One region of the Clostridium pasteurianum DSM 525 genome, then DNA from elsewhere that is predicted to be linked to it. Evidence: riboswitches for the same ligand, from Rfam matches in the RefSeq annotation. Region 1 holds a riboswitch; each other region holds the start of a gene.
The links. Region 1 has a riboswitch for thiamine pyrophosphate ahead of thiT (energy-coupled thiamine transporter ThiT). Riboswitches for the same ligand answer to the same signal wherever they lie in the genome.

Region 1 (5,364 bases):
TTCGTTGCCCTCCTGACAGTTTTTCTACATTGTCTTCAAAATTGTTTATGCCAAGCTTTGTCAAAATAGTTTTTGCATCACTTTCAATGTTCCATGCCTCTAATGTGTCCATTTTTTCTGAAAGTCTGTTGAAATCACTTTGAAGTATAGTATCCTGAGGATTTTTAGAGAGTTTCTCCACAACTTTTTCGTACTCCCTTAATAATATCATTATTGGTGAATTACCTTTAAAAACAGCTTCAATAACCCTATCATCCTTTGTAAAATTTGTACTTTGAGACAGATACTCTATTCTTAATTTATTCTTTTTTATAATTTTTCCTGTATCCGCAGTATCTATTCCAGCTATAATCTTTAGAAGAGTAGATTTTCCAGTACCATTAACTCCTATCAATCCAATTTTTTGTCCTTCATTTATTCCAAGTGAAATATCATTAAATAATATTTTTTCTCCATAACTTTTATTTATATTCTCAAGAGATATTAAATTCATCTAGTATCTTCCTTTCCGTATAATCCATATCAAATTTTATATTAATATTATTATACCTTTCTTAATTATAACAAACTTATATATACAGAGTAAGTCTTTTAAAATTATGTTCATTTTTATAATTTTACGTAATAAATAAATTCAATTAGTTTACCTGAATACTGCAAAATCAATTTCCATTCAATATCAATTGACAATCATAATCAATAATTATATAAATATTTTTTTGTGAACAACTCTTATATAATCACATATAATAAAACATAATGATTTTGTTTCTATTATCAATTGAAATAATTATAACTGGAGAGATAAAAATGAACAAACAAAATGGTGCTTTTTTATCTATAGCATCAAATAGTATACTGGTTATATTTAAAATTTCCGCAGGAATATCTATGAACTCCATAAGTGTAATATCAGAAGGAATTCATTCCTCTATTGATTTAATTGCTAGCCTTATAGCTTTTTTTTCTATAAAAAAAGCTAGCAAATCAGAGGATAAAGATCACCCTTTTGGTCATGGTAAATATGAGAATGTATCTGGTTTTGTTGAAGCCCTTTTAATTTTATTTGCCGGAATTATTATAGTATATGAATCTTTAAATAAACTCTTTTCTGGTTCCTCCATAGAAAATATACATTCTGGATTACTAATTATGTTTATTTCCACTGTAATTAATCTCATAATTTCTCTTAATATATTGAGAATATCAAAAAAAGAAAAATCCATTGCTTTAGAAGCAGATGCCCTACATCTATTGACTGATGTGTTTACTTCTTTTGGTGTATTTGCAGGTCTTATAGTTTTAAAAATAACTGGTTTAAGAATATTTGATTCAATTTCAGCTATCATAGTTGCCTCTTTAATCATAAAAACATCTATAAGTCTCGTAAAAAAATCCATGAAAGATCTAGTAGACAGTCGATTATCTTCTGAAGATATAGGTAAAATCTTAGATATTATAAAAAAGTATCCCGAAGTAAAATCTTATCATAAACTTAGAACACGAAAAAGTGGCTATACCCGTGAAATAGACCTTCACTTGCTTGTAGATTCAGATTATTCCTTAATAGAAGCTCATAATTTATGCAATTTCATAGAAAAGGACATAAAAACTATTTTTCCTGATTCTAACACACTAATTCATGTGGAACCATATCATCAATAAAACAATATTGTAAACCTCTTGCTATTGTAATATAATTTATAAGAACATAATTTACAAATTAGCTAGGGGTGCCTAATGGCTGAGAAATGGTGTTCATTAACCCTCAGACCTGATCTAGATAATTCTAGCGTAGGAAAGCATTTTTTCTTTAGCCCTTTATTATATTATTTAATCTTTTAACGACATTAGGTCTCCTAGTAAAATTATTATAGGAGGTTTTCACATGAATTTTTTTAATTTAAAACTCTTTCCTGTTAAAGTTTTTTCATTAACGCAAAATTTAGCTGAGATACTGAAGCATCCTACAGCTATAATCACTTTAATAGGCGTACTAATTCTAATTTTTGTATTCATAAAAATCAAAAGGATTAAGATAACGCCTAAAATTACTACTAGGATCGGGATAGCCCTGGCTTTATCTGCAGTACTTCAAATTTTTAGGCTGTATCATTTCCCCCAAGGCGGCAGTGTAACCCTTGGAAGCCTAGTACCTATACTTATAATAGCATTGATATATGGTCCAGAGATTGGTTTTTTAACAGGGTTCCTCCATGGAATAATTACTTTATTCTTAGATCCTTATATACTTCATCCTATACAACTGCTGTTTGATTATCCCCTTCCATCCATGGCACTTGGTCTGGCTGGATACTTTAAATCTAAAAAAGTAATTGGAGCCATAGTTGCTATTTTTGCAAAATTTATATTTCATTTTATATCTGGAGTAGTATTCTTTGGAAGTTTTGCTCCAAAGGAAATGTCTCCAATAATTTATTCTTTAGTTGTAAATGGCACATTTATGCTTACAGATGGTATAATTTGTGTATTCTTAATTGCATTATTACCAATAAGTATGTTAAGTAAAAATGAAAAAAATAATGTTTACAGATAGAGGAGATGATAATATATGGTAATTGCAGATATAGCCGTTATGCCCTTAGTTCCCGCTGTTTCAGAAGAAGAACTATATAGGCAGGTAGACGCAGCCATTGACTATATAAAGAATAGCGGCTTAAAATATGAAATAGGAGCTATGAGTACCACCGTTGAAGGTGAATATGATGAAGTCTTTGAGCTTATAAAAAAAGTTCACCGAATTCCCTTTGAAGTTGGCAGTGAAAGAGTAATAACCGTAGTCAGAATAGATGAGAAAAAAACTGGATTAACTATAGAAGATAAATTAAGGCATCATAAAAACAGAAAAAGCAGCTAAAATTATTTTTCATAGTACATTTTTCTCATAAATTAATTATTGAGATTTGTCAATCTAGAAAAGCTGCAAAAATTTATATAACTAAAAATCATACAGCTTTTCTGGATTATTCATAGAACAAGCATATACCTGCCTATAAAATTCAGTTCCCATTATATATCACTTAAAATATAAAATTAACTAATCCCTATTATATCCTTTATAACTTCTCCTCCTATTATCATCCCAGCTACAGGAGGTACAAAAGATATACTCCCAGGTATCTGTCTTTTAGCAAGACATTTTTTTGTTCCTCCAGTACACACACAGCCTTCCTTGCAAGTTATAACTTCATCTTCTTTAGGCTTTAAGGGAATTTCTTCAGAATATAAAACTTTTAAAGACTTTACTCCTCTCTTTCTCATTTCATGTCTCATTACCTTCGCTAAAGGACATATTTTTGTCTTATATATATCTGTAACCTGAAATTTAGTTGGATCCAGTTTATTTCCTGTACCCATACAGCTTATAATTTCAATATTATGCTCCTTACACCATAATATTAATGATATTTTTGATGATACAGTATCTATAGCATCTACTACATAGTCTGTATCTAATCCAATAATATCACTTATATTATCTTCTTTTACAAAGGTCTGATGTATTGTCACTTCACATCTAGGATTTATACTAAGTATCCTATCCTTCATAACTTCTACCTTGGGTTTACTTATACTTTTAAAGGTAGCATGAATCTGTCTATTTATATTGGTTAAACAAACTGTATCATCGTCTACGAGTACAAGTTTACCTATTCCTCCCCTAGCCAGTGCTTCTACTGTAAAACTTCCTACACCACCTATACCAAACACTACTACCTTACTATTTTCTAATTTATCTAAAGATTTTTTTCCAATCAAAAGCTCTGTTCTTGACAAAGAATGCTGTGGCATTTAAATATCTCTCCTTTTATAAATAAAAATCATAACTTTCATAAAACATTAGCATACTAAATTATATCACACCTATAATTATCTTCAAAATAACTATTTTAATTTTTAAAATTTAATATTGTAATAAAAACTCTAATATTTTCATATTTTAATTTAGAGAATACTTACAAAAGGAGTAATAGCATTGAAAGTTAATAAATTAATTTACATAGGAATTATAATTGTTCTTACTTTAAGTATTACAGGCTGTAGTCTTGATGCTAATTCCACCTCACTTTTAAAACGTCAAAAACCCTATAATTTTTATTATACAAATTTGCTTACTAGAGACATGAAATTTGAAAATTCATTTTTAGGAATAATACTAGACACTAATTTTTATAGAGAACATACTCTTACTAAAGATCAAAATGATACAGTTAAAAATTTTATTTTTTATCTCAGCAGAAAGGATTTCATAAGTAAACCAAAAGACTTACCAGGAAAGCCCACTTATAAAATTTATTTTACATTTAAAACGGACAAGTATGTCATAGAAGTATTTAATGAAAAATATATATCTGTATATCCTTGGGATGGCTCTTATAATAAAGATTATATCAGTATGGAGAATATACCTGTATCCTATAATCTTTTTTCACTTTGTAAATACTCCATTCCAAGAGATTAAAACACTATTTCATTATTATCATTATTAGTATATAATATTTCTAATGTAAAATAGGAAAGAAGTGATTTAATTAATGTATTTTAAAGGTGATTTTCACAGTCATTCAACAGAATCCGATGGAAAACTTTCTCCAGAAGAGTTAGTAACTTTAGCCAAGACTAAAGATATAGATATTATGGCAATTACTGATCATGATACTACAAAAGGTATTAATAAAGCTGTCCTAGCAGGCAATAAATTAAATTTAAAAGTAATCCCTGGTATGGAACTTTCAACACGATACAATGATGAAAGCATTCATGTACTTGCTTATTTTAAAGATGATTCTTTTAATAACAGTGATTTTCAGGATTTTCTAAAGAATTTAACTGATTATAGAGTAAAAAGAGCTGAAATTATAACAAGTAATCTAAAAAAATTTTTTGATATAGACATTGACTATAAAAAGGTTCTCCAAAGTGCAAATGGCGTAGTGGCAAGACCTCATATTGCGAAAGCTATAATAAATGCTGGATACAACTATACTATAGACTATATTTTTAAAAACATTATAAATGAAGGAAGCCCGGCATATGTTCCAAATAAAAAACTTCCACTAGAAGAGGGGATACAATTACTCAGATCTGTAAATTCCATTGTTGTACTTGCTCATCCTGTATTGGCGAAAAAAACTCCAGTGAAGGAGTTACTGAAGTTTGATTTTGATGGAATAGAAGCCATTTATCCCCTTAACACTTCTGAGGATACTGAAAGACTATTAAAACTAGCTAAAGATTATAATAAATTAATAACTGCTGGTTCTGATTTTCACAGTGGTGAAAAAGCTGATACAAAACATGGTACTCTAGGTTCTGTTTATTTGGATTCTTATAATATAGAAA
Region 2 (5,364 bases), 500 kb from region 1:
AGAAATTACAAAAACACAAAAATTAGATAAGCTTCAATTAAATAAAAATTTAGAAGAGGAAAAGGAGTCTATTAATAATTTATTGAAGATTAATAGAAATGAAATAAATAGTTTAACTGAGAGAAAAGGATGTCTTTCAGCTGAAGTTTCATCCTTTGATAAATTAGAGGAAAGCTTTAACAGCAGATGTGGTTTTAATTTATTCAGAAATATTGAAGCATATTTTGATGAGGAAAGATTGCTTATTATTGATAAAGAAATTAGTGATGAAGGCAATTCGATAGATAAAGAAAGAAAAAATATCAGCGAAAAAATATTGCAGAATGAAGAAAAATTAAAAAGCAAGGAAAGTGAAAAATTAAGGAATTTTGCAAAAAGCTCTGCTGTTAAAAATAAATTGAGCAATAAAAATTCCGAATTTGAAAAGGCAGAAGAGGAAATAGAGAGAAGAAAGGAAATAATTAAGTTTATTGATTTTGAGGAAGATAAGGTTTTTGATTATGAAAATATAATCAATGCTTTTGACAGAAAAATAGAAATGTTAAAAGAGGATGAAGCAAAGTTAAAAAAGTTACTTGATAATTTAAATAGTGAGCTCATAAAACTTAAAACCGGCAAAGTTTTAGAGCTGTCTAAGGATATAGAAGAAAAACTTAGAGAAAAAGATATCAGTATAATTTACGGAATGGAATGGCTAAAGAAAAATGGGTATCCATTAGAAAAGAACGAAAAGCTTGTAAAGGATAATCCTTTTATTCCATACTCCTTAATAATGGACTCTAAGGAAATTGAACTTTTTGAAAAAGAGCTTTTGGATATATTTACTTCTTCTCCAATATCAATAATAAATAGAAGAGAGCTTGAGACGAGTACTAATATTATGAATGGAGACATTGCCCATTTAAATGGAATTAGCTTTTTTATATCCTTTAATAATAAACTGTTAAATGAAAGTGAGCTTTTAAAGCTGATAGATGCTAAAGTTAAAGAAGCACAAGCAGTACAAGTAAAGATAAATGAAAAGAGTGAAAATATCGCTTTTTACGAAGAAAAAAGAAACATAATAAAATATTCAGCTTTGACTTTAGAGGTATACGAAGGGTTAAAAAAAGAAATCAGCAATTTAAAAGTGGAAGCTTCTGAATTAAGAGAAAGAGAAATTGCTTTAGAAAAGAGTATATTAAGCATTAAGGATGAAATAAAAAATTATAAAGAAAGAGTACAGCTTTTAGAGAAGGATATTCAAAAAAATATTGATAAAGCAAAAGCGTTTAAAGAACTTTTAGAAGCCTATGAAAAGTATAAAAAGAATAAAATTTCTTTAGCGAGAGTGCTGGAAGGCCTAAGTGCAATACATAATCAAATAGAAAAAGCTGAAAGCAGAATAAGCGATATTGAAAAAGGAATAAAGGAATGTAGCAGTGCGATTAATTTTTATAATATTGAAGAAGAAAAAGCTTCAAAGGGACTTGCAGAGTTTAATATTTATAAATCAGGAATTTTAATTGAAAAGGATAGGGAAGATTTAATATCTGAATATAATGCCTTGACAAAGGATATTACAAGTTCAGAAAAAGAATTAAAAAATAAAATAAATAAGCTTAATGAAGAATTTAATGGGATACATAGCGAGCTTATTTTAAAAGCTGATAAATATGAAGTAAAAGAAGTTGAGTATACTAATGAAACTTTTGATACTCAGAAGGAGTTTGAATTAAAAGATGAACTTCAAAAAGAAAATGAAAAATACAATAATTTAAAGGATGAACACAATAAATTTGATAAAGCACATGGTATTGCTGTAAGTAAATTAGAAGATTTAAAGGGTAAGCTTAAAGCTAAGTTTAATAAGGAAGAGCCTAAAACAAAGAGTTTATTAATAGATAAAAATTTTAAACTAGAAATAGAAAAACTGAAATTAGAGATTGTGGAAACTAATAGTAAGAAGTCAGATGTTAATAAAGTTAAAGCAAAAATTGAAAATAATTTAACCAGCTTGAATGAGTTTAATAATTTAAATGTTACAGATAAAGTTGATGTAAACATAGACTTAAATGAATTAGATAGTGCTGTAGGAAAACTAAAAAGAGACTTAAATAATGTAAAAGCACAAGAAAATGAAAGAGAAAAAAATCTCACAAATTTAGTTGTTGATACTGAGATAAAGGATGAATTTAAACAGGAAAGCTTGTTTAAGGAGCCAATTCAGACGCTGAAGAGTTTAATTGGAAAACCAAGAGAGTTTAAGGAGCAGCTTAATTTAGTTGTTAATTCTTATGGGTTGATTATGGAAAAGTTGATGGCAGACATTGAACTCATAGAAAAAGAAGAGGGGAAAATATTAGAGAGCATATTAGAATATATAAAAGATGTTCATGAGAATATTGAAAAGATAGATGGCAATTCATCCATAACTATTGGAACAAAAAGATTAAAAATGCTAAACATAAGTGTATCTGCTTGGGAAGAAAATAAAGAGCTTTATAAGGTAAGGTTAAAGGAATATATTGAGAGAATAAGAGAGCAAAGCATAAAAGCTTTAGAGCAGAATGAAGATATAGAGGATATTATCAGCAATAATATCAATATAAATAAGTTATATGATGGAGTTGTTGGAATTGGAACAGTAAATATTAAATTATACAAAATAGAAGAGGATAAACAGAGACAGATTTCTTGGGATGAAGTTTCGAAAAATTCAGGGGGAGAGGGTTTCCTTTCAGCATTTGTAATATTATCAAGCTTATTATCCTATATGAGAAAAGATGATAGTGATATCTTCAGTAGAAAGGAAAGCGGCAAGGTGCTTATAATGGATAATCCTTTCGCACAAACAAGTTCTGCCCATCTTTTAAAACCATTAATAGACATTGCTAAAAAGAGCAATACTCAACTTATATGTTTTACAGGGCTTGGAGGGGATTCCATATACAATAGATTTGATAATATTTATGTTTTAAACCTTATATCCTCTAAGCTTAAAAGTGGTGTTAAATACTTGAAAAGTGAACATGCGAAAGGTGAGGAAGAAAAGGAAGAAATTATAGCATCAAGATTTAAAATAGAAGAGCAAATTAAATTGTTTTAAAAATTTATTAATTGATGAGAATATACAGAAATTAAGTATTGAAGGAAAAGATGTTCTGACAATAAATGTTCCAAGAGCAAATTACAAACAACGACCTATATATTCGAACGAAAATCCATATAAGGGAACTTATAAGCGCAATGCTGATGGTGACTGTAAATCTACAGAAGATTTGGAGATTGTGTTGAATTTAGGAAAATTATGTGATATAATTTTTTTCAAAAGGGGAGCTTGTAATGCAGGCTGAGAGGAAGTTTAAGCTTCGACCCATAACTTGATTCGGATAATGCCGACGTAAGGAAATATTTGATTTATGCTGTTTGATTAGTTATTTTATGAGTATAAATGGAATATGCCTTATTTGGTATATTCCATTTTTTATGCTTCAAAGAGTATATCTTTCACAAGCTGAAGAGGAGCATCCTTAGCTTGTATGGCAAAATATAACTAAATAGCGAGGGAACTTGTGTTTCAAGGTGAGAGGAAGCTTTTGAGCTTCGACCGACTTTATGATGTTGTCATATAGGAAATTGCTGTTTAGTTATGCTGTAATTATGCTTTCGTGATGGATTTATTTTCTATATGACATATTTAGAAAATAAATTTATTAGGAAGGTGTTTTTTATTATGGAAAGAAACTCAAAGCTATTAAAAAGAATTATGATGGCAATGATGGTGGCCATGGGGGTTGTAATTTCACCAATCCTTCGAATTGAAGGAATGTGTCCTATGTCCAGCGTTATTAACATTGTATGTGCTGTTATTCTTGGACCTTGGTATGCATTGCTTTGTGCTGTAATGATTGGAATATTAAGAATGGCTGTTATGGCAATTCCTCCTTTAGCTTTAACTGGTGCAGTTTTTGGTGCTTTCTTGTCTGGAGTTTTATACAGAGCATCCAAAGGAAATTTGATTTTTGCTGTTTTAGGTGAGGTTATAGGAACTGGTATTATAGGAGCTTTAATGTCATATCCTGTTATGACATTTATTTGGGGGAGAGCAGGGCTTACATGGCTGTTCTATGTTCCGTTGTTTTTTATGGCTACAATTATTGGAGGAATAATTGCATTTGCTTTTTTACAAGCATTAAGCCTGTCAGGTATGCTTGCAAAAATTCAGAGAAGTTTGGGGGAAGAAGCATATGATAAACAGCCTATTGGAAATAAAGAAGAATATTAAATTTAAAAAACCGCTTATTCATTATATTACAAATCCAATTTCAATAAATGATTGTGCAAATATTATACTTGCCCTTGGTGCAAAACCTATTATGGCTGAACATCCTTTAGAGGTTTCAGAGATTTAAAGCCTTTGCAGCTAACCTTGGAAATATAACGGATATTAGAATGGAATCTATGCTTATTTCAGGTGAAACAGCTTTTAAAAGAAAAATTCCCCAAGTGATTGACCTTGTAGGTGTAGGCTGCAGCAGTCTTCGTTTAGATTATGCAAAGAAATTTATTTCACAGTGCCATCCCAATGTCATTAAGGGTAATATGTCTGAGATAAAAGTAATCTGGGGTACTAATAGTAGTGCAAAGGGAATTGATGTTGGCAAGTTCGGGCAAGCCCTCACTATAGGGACTGACATTATAGGATAAACTGGAAGTTTCTGCTTGCTAATGCTTTAAATTCAGCTAGCAAGGATCTGATTTTCAGTCATATCTCGTTATTTTTAACATAAGGCTTGTGTTTTGGTAAAATAAAGAAAAGTATGTTTATATAAATCATTTTTTAGATTATACTATATAATAAAGGTGTTAATTTTATTGGAGGTGATGTTATGGAAAGATAGTAATCTTCAAATTAAATGTGCATGAGAGGCTATAAAACTTATAAATTTTTATATTAAAAATAGTATATCCTTTAATCAAGAAACTACGCTTTCGGGTAAAAGTATTATTAAAAACATAAAACAATATCAATTTATTCCCTATGACAGGCAGGAAGAATTTTTTGAAGACCTTTTTAATCAGCATATTAGTAAAGGTACTTTAGCTTCAATAAATCAATCCTGTTATGATTCTTTAGAAACTGTTGAGAATAATATAAAAGAGGCTCTAAATAATGATGAAAGTAGGAAATAGCAGAGGCAGAAGAATTAGTTAAGAAATTAGCCTAGACCTCCAAGGACATAGAATGGTAAATATTACTGAAACATTTCAATTTGTTTGTATAAGTATGAGTATAATGTATAATCGTTTTATAAAAGGAGAATTTCAAAATGGAGAGAACACGCATTTATACAATGTCTTTTTCAAATATCTATGGACTTT
Region 3 (5,364 bases), 810 kb from region 1:
TAACCTCCTCCTACAAATCTTATTAATTCTACTTTAGAGTCGCTAGTAAGCTTAGTTGTGGCATATTCTGTTTTATCTATAATGTTTAGATCTACTTCTGCCACCACTTTATAAGCCTCTATTTTGAGTTCATTTAACAATTCTTCTATAGTTATACCATCTCTGAAATTCATTTCTTTTCCGTTAACAACCATATGATTCACTTCCCTCAAACTTCATATATTTACAATAGGAGAAAAGACGAACTAAAAAGAATTTTGCCCTTTAATCCTATTGTGAATCAAATTCTATTTTATATTTAAAGTCTCATTATTAAGCACTTTTTTCATTGTTCTCATAGAACACATTTTTCCACACATTGTACAAGTTTCTGGATCTTCTGGTGAAGATTCCGTACGATATTTACGAGCCTTATCGCTATCTATAGCTAAATCAAACATAGTTTCCCAATCAAGCTCTGCCCTAGCTTTACTCATGGCATTATCCCACTCAACAGCTCCCTTTATTCCCTTAGCTATATCTGCTGCATGTGCTGCAATCTTAAAGGCAATTATTCCTTCTTTCATATCTTCAAGAGATGGCAAACGCAAATGCTCTGCTGGAGTAACATAACATAAAAAGTCCGCTCCACTGGAAGCAGCCACTGTTCCACCTATAGCTGCAGTAATATGATCATATCCTGGAGCTACATCAGTAACTAAAGGTCCTAACACATAAAAAGGTGCACCATGACATAATTTTTTTTCAAGTAACATATTTGCCTTTATTTCATTAAGTGCCATATGTCCAGGTCCCTCTATCATAACTTGTACATTTCTTTCCCAAGCTTTTTTAGTAAGTTCCCCTAATGTTATAAGTTCTTTAACTTGTGCTGGATCTGTAGCATCCTTTAATGAACCAGGTCTGCAAGCATCTCCTAATGAAATAGTTATATCATATTTTTCACAGATATCTAAAAGTCTATCATAATATTCATAGAATGGATTTTCTCTATTATTTAGTTCCATCCATGCAAATAAGAGACTTCCACCTCTAGATACTATCTGAGTCAATCGTGGATTATTTTTAACCGCTTTTGCAGTTTCACGATTAAGGCCTGCATGAATTGTAATGAAATCCACTCCATCTTGTCCATGTTTTTCCACAACATCAAAGAATTCATCCACAGTTATATCTTGAAGTTCCTTATCACAAAATCCTATAGCATCATACATGGGAACAGTTCCAAGCATTGCTGTAGACATTTCTACAACTCTTTTTCTCATATTTTCAGTTTTTCCATAGTTAGATAGATCCATTATAGCTTCTGCTTTCATCTCAATAGCCACTTTAACTTTTTCTAATTCTTTTTCTATACTGCAACAATCTTTTGATATTCCCAAATTTACATTTATCTTAGTTCTAAGACCTTCTCCAATACCTTCTGGATCTAAAGACTTATGATTTTTGTTAGCTGGTATAACTACTTTTCCTTCAGCAATTAATTCTCTTAATTTTTCTACATCTATCTTTTCTTTTTCTGAAACAATATTCATTTCTCTTGTAATAATTCCTTTTCTTGCTGCATCCATCTGTGTTGTATAATTCATAATAGTACACTCCTTTATTTTTAAATTTAAAAAGAGAACAAACCTGATGCAGGATAAACATCAGGTTTGTTCTCTTTATGCGTATAATAAAAGCCTGCATAAAGCAAGCTTTGTAATTCTATAATATACAAACCCTTGCTTCCCTACGATGGTGTTAACCATATCAGGTTCATAGAGTTAGGATTTTTCCTTCTCAGCCAATTTGGCACCCCTAGCAAATAAATATTTTATTTTTAATAACATTATACTCCTAAAATTTATAATTGTAAAATTATTTTTCAACTTTATTAATGTACAAATATCAAGTAATAATTGAATTTACATCATTTTATTGTTATATTTTTAATATATAAAATTTATCAACACATTGGAGTGATTAATTGTTATGATTAACAGTGACAATGCAACTACCATAAATGAGATTTTAGAAAAACTTGATAAAATTAAATATGAAAATTCCATTAATACAATAAAATTTGGCAATAACTCTTATGAATTATGTAAAAAATTTAATCATACTATAGGTATGGCTGTTTCACTCCTAAGGGTTGGTGAAGCTTTAACCAACATAGGTAATTATGAAAAATCTCTATCCCTCCTTTTTGAATCTCTAAGTATATCAAGAAAAGAAGATATTTGTGATATACAAGTTTTATCCTTAATATATATAGGCAATAATTTGCTTAATCTAGGAGACTATGAAAAAAGCTTTGATTACTATAATGATGCAGAAAAAACTGCTTTAAAAATGTCTGTGAATAAAAATTACTACAGTAAATACAATTACAAATTCTATCTTGCAAAAACTTCTACTAATATAGGAGAAATCTATAAAAATCTTAAAGATTATGAAAATGCCTTTAAATTTTATAATAGAGCCCTTACCTTTGATAAAAAATTAAATTATAAATCTACCTTTGGAGTGTCCTTATATAATCTAGGAGAAATGAATTATTTAAGTGGAAATTATGATAAGGCAATATTACTTTTAAATAAATCCATTGAAATAATGAACTCTTTCAATTATAAATTAGTCTTACCAGAAGTATACAGAATATTAGCTCTTATATATGAAAAAAAAGGAAATTTTACAAAATCAAATGAATATTTTTGTAAAGCATTAAATATAGACCTAAAAGAAACTTTTTTATTTTACAAGATTAATATACTTTTAGATTACAGTGATTATCTTAAAAATAGAGGAAATCTCTCCCTGGCATTAGACAAGTTAAAAATTGCCTTTAATATATCTGTAGAAAATAATATTATTTTTAAAACCATAGAAGTGTGCAAAAAGCTTTTTAGTTTGTACGAGGAGTTAAAAAATGATGATAAAGCTTATGAATATTATAAGTTATATTTTAAATATCACGACAAATTAGAAAAAGTTATATGTACTCAGAGACTTAATAATATTAACTCAAAAATTAAACTCCAGAAATTAGAAGAAGAAAAACTTAACATAATGAAGAAGAGTGAAAATTTCAGAAAAAGATTTGAAAAACTCATAGAAAGTATTAAAAATATATCTATAATAAGTGAGCTAGGACAAAAAATTACTTCTACTTTAAATTTAGATAAAATATTGAATATTCTATGCAATAGCGTTAGAGATTTTATTGATATATCTATTTTTGGTATTGCATTGTATAATACAGATAATGAAATTCTTCAATATAATTATTATAGTGAAAATAATAAAATCATAAATGTTCCAAATGCATCTATTACCAGTAAATCAAATATAGCTGCCTATTATTTAAGAAATAGACAATTAGTTATAATAAATGATATAGAGAATGAATATTCAAGATATGTAGATAATCCAAATTATATTAATACTATATCAGCAAAATCCGCCATTTACTGTCCTCTCATAATGGATGATATCTTATTAGGAGTTATGACAGTTCAAAGTAGTATTAAAAGCCTTTAAGCCATTGGATATAGAAATGTTAAAGGTATTATCACCTATGCTTCAATAGCTGTAAACAATGCTATTAAATCTAACAGCCTTAAAACTGAAATTGACTACAGAAAGAAAATACAAAAGGAGCTTGAACAATTAAATAACAAATTATTATATATATCGGAAAATGATAGTTTAACAGGTATTCCTAATAGAAGAAAATTTGACAAGGTCATGAACATACAATGGGACCTGGCAAAGAAAAATAAATATAATTTATCTTTAATTTTATTGGATGTAGACTGTTTTAAACAATATAATGATAATTATGGTCATGTTCAGGGTGATAAATGTCTATCTTTAATCGGTTCCGCTCTTTCAAATTACATTGATAAAAAATATATAGCTGCTAGATATGGAGGCGATGAATTTGTAATAATTTTCCCAAAAGTTAGCTTAGGTGAAGTTTTAAACCTTGGAGAAAAGTTTAGAAAACAGATAGAATATTTAAATTTAAAGCATGAATTTTCAAACATCAAAAATATAGTGACCATAACATTAGGGGCAGCTTCTGTCATTCCCAATGAAAACATAACTATAAATGAATTTATAAGACAAGCAGATACGGCTTTATATCTGGCAAAGGAACGGGGAAGAAATCAAATAGCAGGTTATATTTTAAAATAGATTAATTAAGTAAGGACTTTTAAAACCTATATTGTATTTTAAAAGTCCTTTTATTAATACATGAAAATACTTATTTTTCTATTAAAATAATATTGTCTTCTTTATTATTTCATCTATGTTTTCTGCAGTCACTGGTTTACTAAAGATATATCCCTGAATGATATTGCATCCTTTTTGTTTTAATATATTGAGCTGCTCTCGAGTTTCAACTCCCTCTACTACTATTTCTATTTCTAGATTATGAGCAATATTTACTATACCATCTACTATAGCTTCCTGCTTTCTATTAAAATGAATATCGTCTATAAAGGATTTATCAATTTTCAAAGTATCTATAGGCATTATTCTCAAATAATTTAATGAAGAATATCCTGTTCCAAAATCATCTAAAGAAGTCCTTACTCCAAAACTTCTAAGTTGTTTCAGTATTTCCACATTTGTTTCAAGAGATTCCATTAAAACGCTTTCCGTTATTTCTATTTCTACTAACTCAGGTGATATACCAGTTTCTTCTATACATTTCTTTACACTTTCTACAAAATTACTCTGTTTAAGTTGTATTGATGAAACATTAACAGAAATACGTTTTTCACCATATCCTTTTTTTATCCATTCTTTATTTTGTTTAAAAGCTGTTTTCATAACCCATTCACCTATTTGTATAATAAGTCCTGATTTCTCTGCTACAGGTATAAATTCACCTGGAGACACAAAACCAGCCTCTTTACTTTCAATTCTTATAAGAGCTTCTGTTCCTATAATTTTACCAGTTTTTAATTCAACTTGCGGTTGATAACATAAATATATTTCATTATTATGAATGGAACTTCTAAGAATTTTTTCTATTTGTATATACCTATTTAAGCCTTTGGACATTTCTCCATCGTAAAATTCATATCTATTTTTTCCTGTCTCTTTGGCCTTGTACATAGCTGTATCAGCATTTTTTAAAATGGAATTATTATTCTTCCCATCTTTTGGAAACATGCATATTCCTATACTGCACGTTATAAATGCACGTTTTTTGTTAAATTCAAAACCATTATTAAATATATCTATTAAATTATTTACTATATCTATAATTTCATCTTTTCCACTTACATCTCTGAGCAAAATTAAAAATTCATCTCCGCCAAATCTGCAAACAGTATTTTTTTCATCAATAGTGTGAAAAAACTC

Region 2: linked by a shared signal. The riboswitch ahead of thiW (energy coupling factor transporter S component ThiW) and the one ahead of thiT (energy-coupled thiamine transporter ThiT) in region 1 are both predicted to bind thiamine pyrophosphate.
Region 3: linked by a shared signal. The riboswitch ahead of thiC (phosphomethylpyrimidine synthase ThiC) and the one ahead of thiT (energy-coupled thiamine transporter ThiT) in region 1 are both predicted to bind thiamine pyrophosphate.

What each region holds. Positions count from the first base shown of each region.
Region 1 covers NZ_CP009268.1:2,785,931-2,791,294, forward strand. The annotation lists gene CLPA_RS12690 (ABC-F family ATP-binding cassette domain-containing protein) at 1-493, opposite strand, end outside; gene CLPA_RS12695 (cation diffusion facilitator family transporter) at 811-1,665, shown strand; TPP riboswitch at 1,720-1,818, shown strand; gene thiT (energy-coupled thiamine transporter ThiT) at 1,889-2,557, shown strand; gene CLPA_RS12705 (MTH1187 family thiamine-binding protein) at 2,573-2,878, shown strand; gene CLPA_RS12710 (tRNA threonylcarbamoyladenosine dehydratase) at 3,055-3,813, opposite strand; gene CLPA_RS12715 (DUF4883 family protein) at 3,998-4,483, shown strand; gene CLPA_RS12720 (PHP domain-containing protein) at 4,557-5,364, shown strand, end outside.
Region 2 covers NZ_CP009268.1:3,281,447-3,286,810, reverse strand. The annotation lists gene CLPA_RS14850 (hypothetical protein) at 1-3,088, shown strand, start outside; TPP riboswitch at 3,302-3,406, shown strand; gene thiW (energy coupling factor transporter S component ThiW) at 3,716-4,267, shown strand; partial or broken gene CLPA_RS14840 (hydroxyethylthiazole kinase) at 4,230-4,647, shown strand; partial or broken gene CLPA_RS22165 (ATPase) at 4,873-5,004, shown strand; gene CLPA_RS14835 (DUF2200 domain-containing protein) at 5,313-5,364, shown strand, end outside.
Region 3 covers NZ_CP009268.1:3,597,030-3,602,393, forward strand. The annotation lists gene thiS (sulfur carrier protein ThiS) at 1-194, opposite strand, end outside; gene thiC (phosphomethylpyrimidine synthase ThiC) at 288-1,589, opposite strand; TPP riboswitch at 1,713-1,812, opposite strand; gene CLPA_RS16235 (tetratricopeptide repeat protein) at 1,975-3,525, shown strand; gene CLPA_RS16240 (GGDEF domain-containing protein) at 3,676-4,185, shown strand; gene CLPA_RS16245 (EAL domain-containing protein) at 4,267-5,364, opposite strand, start outside.